2 regions of the Heliomicrobium gestii genome follow, and region 2 is predicted to be linked to the other one. Evidence: riboswitches for the same ligand, from Rfam matches in the RefSeq annotation. Region 2 holds a riboswitch; the other holds the start of a gene.

Region 1 (3,408 bases), on a different contig from region 2:
TGTCGACAAAAACGGTCAGATGCCGGGTCAGGTCCAACTCGTAGGGCCGCTTCAGGGGGGCGCCGTCAGCGTCGTAGAGGAGGCGCACGACAGGCCGACTCTGAAAGGCCTTGTTCACGTCGACGACGACGCCGATGTCTCCCGTGTTCAGTTGCACTGTGCTTCCGATCGGGTAGATGGCGATATTCTGCAAAAAGATCTGAGATATGTTCGGGTCCAGTTCACGGCAACTGGCCGCCAGGATGATCTCGTGGGCCTGGTAGGGGAGGTAGCCCTTGCGGTAGACTCGATCGGCCACTAGGGCGTCGTACATATCGGCGATGGCGACGATGCGGGCGTATTCGTGGATCTCTTCCCCTTTGAGCTGGCGGGGGTATCCCGAGCCATCGAAGCGTTCCTGATGTTGGTAGGCCACATGGGCGGCCGCCAGGGAGAACTCGCATTGGTGACGGATGATCTCAAAGCCGTAGTCGCAGTGGCGGCGGATTTCAGCGTATTCCTCCGGCGTCAGCCGTCCGGGTTTGTTCAGGACCTCCAAGGGGATCAGCATTTTGCCGATGTCATGGAGGATAGCGCCGCAAGCCAGGTCGTACAGTTCGAGTTCGTTATATCCCATGGCGATGCCCGTCAATACGGACAGCACACAGACGTTGACAGAATGGCCGAAGGTGTAATCGTCAAAGGTGCGAATGTCAGCCACGTGGTACATGACATGACGGTTGCGCAGCACCTCGTCAATGATGTCAGAGGTGGCTGTCTTGACAGCCATCGGCTCTAAGCCTTTATCGGCGTGCAATTGGACGCGAGCGAAGGAGTGACGGATCGTCTGCACGGCGGCGAGCCGCACCTGCTCGCTGAGCACGTCGGGGACGGTTAGATCACCGATCACCTGATCCTTGATCAGGACTGCCGGTACACCCAACTCTTTCAGCCGCCGGATGAAGGGGGTGGAAAGAGTGATGCCGGCGCCAAGCAGGGTCCTTCCGTCAGCGCTGTAGATGCTGCGCGCCAGGATCATGCCCGGCTCAACGGATTCGATGGATACTTTTCTCAACCGGGCCGCCCCCTTTGCTAGTGGCATTGGTGCGCAACGGACGACAGGCCTCCATGCAAGCCTAGAGAAAGGCTCGGATAAAGACCTGAAAAAGCCGAGAAAAAGAGGCAAGAAAATTGAAGCGATTGGGCCATAAATCAGTTATAAATAATTCGCCTTCAAGAGACAAAAATCCTGCCCGTTTATTGGAGAAGGGATATTTCTATTCTTGTCGAATAGAACCAGCAGCAGGCAATCGGTAACTTCATAAGGTTTACCGCTAGGGGAGCCCGGACGATGCCCGGGCTGAGAGGGCGCCGGCGACAGCGGTGTCGACCCTTTGCACCTGATCTGGAGGAATGCCAGCGGAGGAAAGCGGATAACGCGAGTTTTTGGCGCGCGTATTCCCTTCCTGCATTCGGGAAGGGATTTCTTTATCCGTGCAGGGCAGAATCAAATGAGGAGGAGTATCGTCATGCAGTTAGGCAGAATCTATGGGACTCAGATGGAAAAGGCTCTGCGAGGGGAAGTTACACCGGAGATGGTCCAGGTGGCCGAGTCGGAAGGGTGGCAGCCGGAAGCCTTGATGGCGGAGATCGCCGCCGGGCGGATCGTCATTCCGGCCAACAATCGCCGTCCTCGCGCTTCCTATTGCGGCGTGGGCCGGGGCCTGCGAACGAAGGTTAACGCCAATATCGGCACGTCAAAGGGAACGTCGGGCATCGAATTTGAAAAACGCAAGCTCGACATCAGCATCGAGTGCGGCGCCGACGCCGTCATGGACCTGAGCACCGGCCCCGATATCGATGGCGTGCGCCGTGCGCTGATCGCTGATTGCCCCATCGCCTTCGGCACGGTGCCCATCTACCAGGCGACAGTGGAGGCCCAGGAATTGAAGGGCGCCATCATCAACATGACAGAAGAGGATATCCTGCGGGCTGTTCAAAAGCAGGCTGAAGATGGCGTCGATTTCATGACCATTCATTGCGGGCTGACGATGGAGGCGTTGGAACGGCTGCGCAAGCACCCGCGCATCACTGATATCGTCTCCCGCGGGGGCTCCTTCTTGACGGGCTGGATGATTCATCACCAGCGTCAAAACCCCTTCTACTCCCAGTTTGATCGCATCCTGGAGATCGCCAAGGAGTATGACATCACCCTGAGCCTTGGCGACGCGCTGCGGCCCGGCTGCATCGCCGACGCCACGGACCGGGGCCAGGTGCAGGAACTGATGGTTCTCGGCGAACTGGTCCAGCGCTGCCGCGCCGCCGGTGTGCAGGTGATCGTCGAGGGCCCCGGTCACGTGCCCATGGATCAGGTGGAGATGAACATTAAACTGCAGAAACGGCTCTGTGAAGAGGCGCCCTTCTATGTGCTCGGCCCCCTGGTCACCGACGTGGCGCCGGGGTATGATCACATCACCTCGGCCATCGGCGGGGCCATCGCTGCGGCGGCCGGCGCCGACTTCCTCTGCTATGTGACCCCGGCGGAACACCTGAGTCTCCCGACTGAGCAGGATGTCCGCCAGGGCGTCATCGCCTCCCGCATCGCCGGTCATGCCGCTGACCTGGCGAAGGGGATCAAGGGCGCCATGGATTGGGACAAAGCCATGGGCAAGGCCCGCAAGGATCTTGACTGGGGCGAACAGCGCCGCTTGTCGATGGATCCGACGGCCTTTGACAAACATCCCCATACGCGTGATAAGACCGGCTGTTCCATGTGTGGTCCCTACTGCGCCATGCGCATCGTCAGCGATTATCTGGGCAGACCGGCAGGCTCCTGCTAACCGTTCCTGCAGGGGTCAGTGAAAAAGGGTCACACTGCAGGGGGGAGAGCGCTTCTTCAGGGTGTCCTGTCGCCATGGGGGAATCGTTCCAGAGGAGGAATCGCGATGAGGGACTGGGTTGGGAGTTGCCTCGCCGAAAAACTGGCGATCATGCGGGAGAGACGCCCGCTCATCCACCACTTGACGAACTACGTGACGATGAATGACTGCGCGAATATGGTGTTGGCGACGGGGGCTTCGCCGGTGATGGCCCATGCGCCGGAAGAGGTGGCCGAGATGGCCGCCATTGCCGGCGCGCTCGTCCTCAACGTGGGCACATTGACCCTCCCCTGGATTGAATCGATGATGATCGCCGGCAAGGCAGCCAATCAGGCCAGTGTGCCGGTCATCCTCGACCCGGTGGGGGCCGGCGCGACAGGGCTGCGCACCGAATCGTGCCGGCGCATCCTGGAAGCGGTTAAGGTATCCGTCATCCGAGCCAATGCGGCGGAAGCGGCGGTATTGGCCGGATTGGATGGGGAAGTGAAGGGCGTCGATGCGGTGAGCGGCGATGCCTGCGCCGCCGCTCGGGCGTTAGCTCGGCGCTTCG
Region 2 (3,408 bases):
GAGGCACAAAAGGACGAGGCCCTGGAAGCAGACGATGGTCCCGATGCCGAGGGCCTTGCCGACGGAGATGGCCCAGCGGGGAACCGGCGCGACGAGGATCTCTTTTAAGAAGCCAAACTCACGGTCCCAGATGATCGAGATGCCTGAGGACATGGATGTAAATAGGACCGACATGGCGATAATGCCGGGGTAGATGAAGGTCATGTAGTTCACATCGTCAGCGCCTGGGGTGACGCGAAATCGCATCGATGCGGCGATGCCCGTGCCGACAAAGGTGAGATAAAAGGTGGGTTGGAGGATCATGCCGGCCCACTGGCTTTTTTCGCGGATGAACCGGATCAGTTCGCGGTACCAGATGACATAGATCGTCTTCAGCACATTTTCCAATGATGACACCCTCTTCTGCATTGATGACCTTCTGATTTCATTTCCGCTTCTGCCGGTGAAACCGCCCTTTCCTTCGATTGCCCTTCCAGCCGCTTTTCGTTAGTATAGGATTAGCACAGTAATAATGAACGCGCCGAAAAGGGCAGGATGACCGAAGGGGCATGTGTTATGGATAATATTATCACTGTCGAACACTTAGTCAAACGGTACAACGATTTTCCCGCTGTCAACGACATCTCCTTCGCGGTGAAGCCTGGCGAGATTTTCGGGTTTCTCGGCCCCAACGGCGCCGGCAAGTCGACGACCATCAAGATCCTCTGCACCTTGCTCTCGATCACCTCAGGCCGGGCCGTCTTGAACGGCTTTGACGTGGAAAAGGATCCCTTGAAGGTGCGTCAGTCGATCGGTCTGGTCTTTCAGGATTTTTCCCTCGATGACCGCCTAACGGCCATGGAAAACCTCTACTTTCACGGGATGCTGTACAACGTGCCCCGGCGTCTCTTGCAGGAGCGGATGGATGCCGTTCTGGAAATGGTTCAACTGACCGACCGTAAAAAGGATCTGGTGAAGAAATACTCCGGCGGGATGAAACGCCGGTTGGAGATCGCCCGGGGCCTCCTCCACTACCCAAAGGTGTTGTTCTTAGACGAGCCGACCATCGGCCTTGATCCCCAGACCCGCACCGCCATCTGGGAACATATCCTGCACCTTCGACACAGCCTAGGGCTCTGCATCTTCCTGACGACCCACTACATGGATGAGGCGGAGCACTGCGACCGCATCGCCGTCATCGACCATGGCCGGATCATCGCCCTCGATACGCCGACAAATCTGAAGAAAACGACCGTCGGCGGCGACCGGATCACGCTGACCGCTGACGACAATGAATTTATGGCGGAGGAATTGAAAAACCGCTTCGGTATGGAAGCGGTGCTTTCGGACGATACGTTGAGTTTTCAGGTGGAACAGGGCGACGCTTTCATCCCGCGCTTTCTCAGCGCATTTCCCAACCAGGTGAAGGCGATCCGCCTCCATGAGCCCACCTTGGATGATGTCTTTTTATCCCTGACAGGGCGCGGGATACGGGATGATCTTTTGAGCGATGGGGAGCGGTTTCGGCAGAGGAGGTTGAGGAGGAGACGATAGAAAGGAAAAACCTTCTAAAACCCGCTTGCTCCTGCCGGTTTTTCGGCGTATAATCTATGTCGTCACCATCGAATTCACTGCACAACAATTTCACAATCCACACCTTGCTAGGGGTGCCGTCGCACGGCTGAGAGAGAAGGTCCCTTCTCAACCCTTTGAACCTGACCTGGGTCATACCAGCGGAGGGAAGCAATCGGAAGCGCCCATTTTTTCGCTTTCTGAACGGCTTGCCCTTTGCGGCAAGCCCTTTTGTTTTTCCCCTTCTTCAGCGTTTGCCCTTCAGCGTTACCCTTTACGTCAACCCGCTGTCATTGCGGAAAGGAGTGCCTCCATGCGCGCTACTGTCAACGGCGCCCCGGTGGAATTGCCGGGCGTCACCCCCTTGCTCGCCTTTCTGGCCGAGCGCAAACTGAACCCTGCCGTCGTCGTCATCGAGCACAACGGCCAGATCCTGCACCGGGATCGCTGGCCCGACACCTGCATCAGCGACGGCGACACCCTGGAAATCCTGTCATTCGTAGGAGGAGGTTGAACCATGGATCGACTGGTCATCGGCGGCCGGGAACTGAAGAGCCGCCTGTTCATCGGCAGCGGCAAGTTTGCCGACGAAAGCATCATCGGCGACATCGTCGCCCAGACGGGTGTGGAGATCGTCACCGTCGCCCTGCGGCGCGTCAGCCTCTCCGGCGACGGCGACAACATCCTTCGCTGCATCCCCAAGGAGTGTGTCCTGCTGCCCAACACCTCAGGCGCCCGGACGGCCGAAGAAGCCATCCGCATCGCCCGCCTGGCCCGCGCCGCCGGATGCGGCGACTGGGTGAAGATTGAAGTCATCTCCGACAACAAATACCTGTTGCCCGACAACAACGAGACGATCAAAGCGACCCGCGTCCTCGCGGAAGAGGGCTTTGTCGTCCTTCCCTACATGCACCCCGACCTCTATGCCGCCAAGGAACTGGAGCGGGCCGGCGCCGCCGCCGTCATGCCCCTGGGCGCGCCCATCGGCACAAACCGGGGCTTGAAGACGAAGGAGATCGTCCGCATCCTCATCGAGGAGTGCCGCGTCCCCGTCATCGTCGACGCCGGCATCGGCAAGCCCTCCGAAGCCGCCGAAGCCATGGAGATGGGCGCTGCCGCCTGCCTCGTCAACACAGCCATCGCCACCGCCGGCAACCCCCTCGTCATGGCGCGCGCCTTCAGCCAGGCTGTCGAAGCCGGTCGTCTCGCCTACCTGGCCCAGCCGGGCGAAACCACCGAGTACGCCCGGGCCAGCTCGCCGCTGACAGGCTTTTTGAGGAGTTAGGCCCATGCACTCTTTTTATGAACAGATCGAAGCCTATGAGGGCTTTGACTTTGCCCGATTTCTGGAGGGCGTCTCCCTCCGCCAGGTCGATGGCGTCTTGAATAAAGACTACCTCTCGCCCCATGACTTCCTGGCCCTTCTATCCCCCGCCGCCGCAGAGCGGTTGGAGGCGATGGCTCAAAAAGCCCATCGCCTGACGCGGCAGCACTTCGGCCGCGTCATCCAACTCTACACGCCCATCTACCTGGCCAACTACTGTGTCAACCGCTGTGTCTACTGCAACTTCAACCACCGCAACGACATCGAGCGGCGGCAACTGACAACGGCGGAGATCGAAGGGGAGGCCGAAGCCATCGCCGCCACCGGGCTGCGACAGATCCTCCTGCTCACCGGCGAAAAGCCGGGCAAGGACGCCCTCGATTACCTGATCAACGCCGTGGAGATCGTCCGAAACCACTTCACCGCCGTCGGGATCGAGGTCAACCCCATGGATGTGGCGGCCTACTGCCGTCTGGCCGAAGCCGGTGTGGACAGCCTGACCATCTACCATGAAACGTATGATCGCGCCGTCT

What was found. A riboswitch is a leader RNA that binds a small molecule or an ion and turns the genes downstream of it on or off. The one in region 2 is predicted to bind thiamine pyrophosphate.
Region 1: linked by a shared signal. The riboswitch ahead of thiC (phosphomethylpyrimidine synthase ThiC) and the one ahead of thiS (sulfur carrier protein ThiS) in region 2 are both predicted to bind thiamine pyrophosphate.

The regions. Positions count from the first base shown of each region.
Region 1 covers NZ_WXEX01000007.1:135,258-138,665, reverse strand. The annotation lists gene GTO89_RS09935 (HD-GYP domain-containing protein) at 1-1,054, opposite strand, end outside; TPP riboswitch at 1,306-1,424, shown strand; gene thiC (phosphomethylpyrimidine synthase ThiC) at 1,509-2,819, shown strand; gene thiM (hydroxyethylthiazole kinase) at 2,925-3,408, shown strand, end outside.
Region 2 covers NZ_WXEX01000011.1:105,371-108,778, forward strand. The annotation lists gene GTO89_RS13045 (ABC transporter permease) at 1-408, opposite strand, end outside; gene GTO89_RS13050 (ATP-binding cassette domain-containing protein) at 556-1,533, shown strand; TPP riboswitch at 1,633-1,738, shown strand; gene thiS (sulfur carrier protein ThiS) at 1,865-2,065, shown strand; gene GTO89_RS13060 (thiazole synthase) at 2,069-2,836, shown strand; gene thiH (2-iminoacetate synthase ThiH) at 2,841-3,408, shown strand, end outside.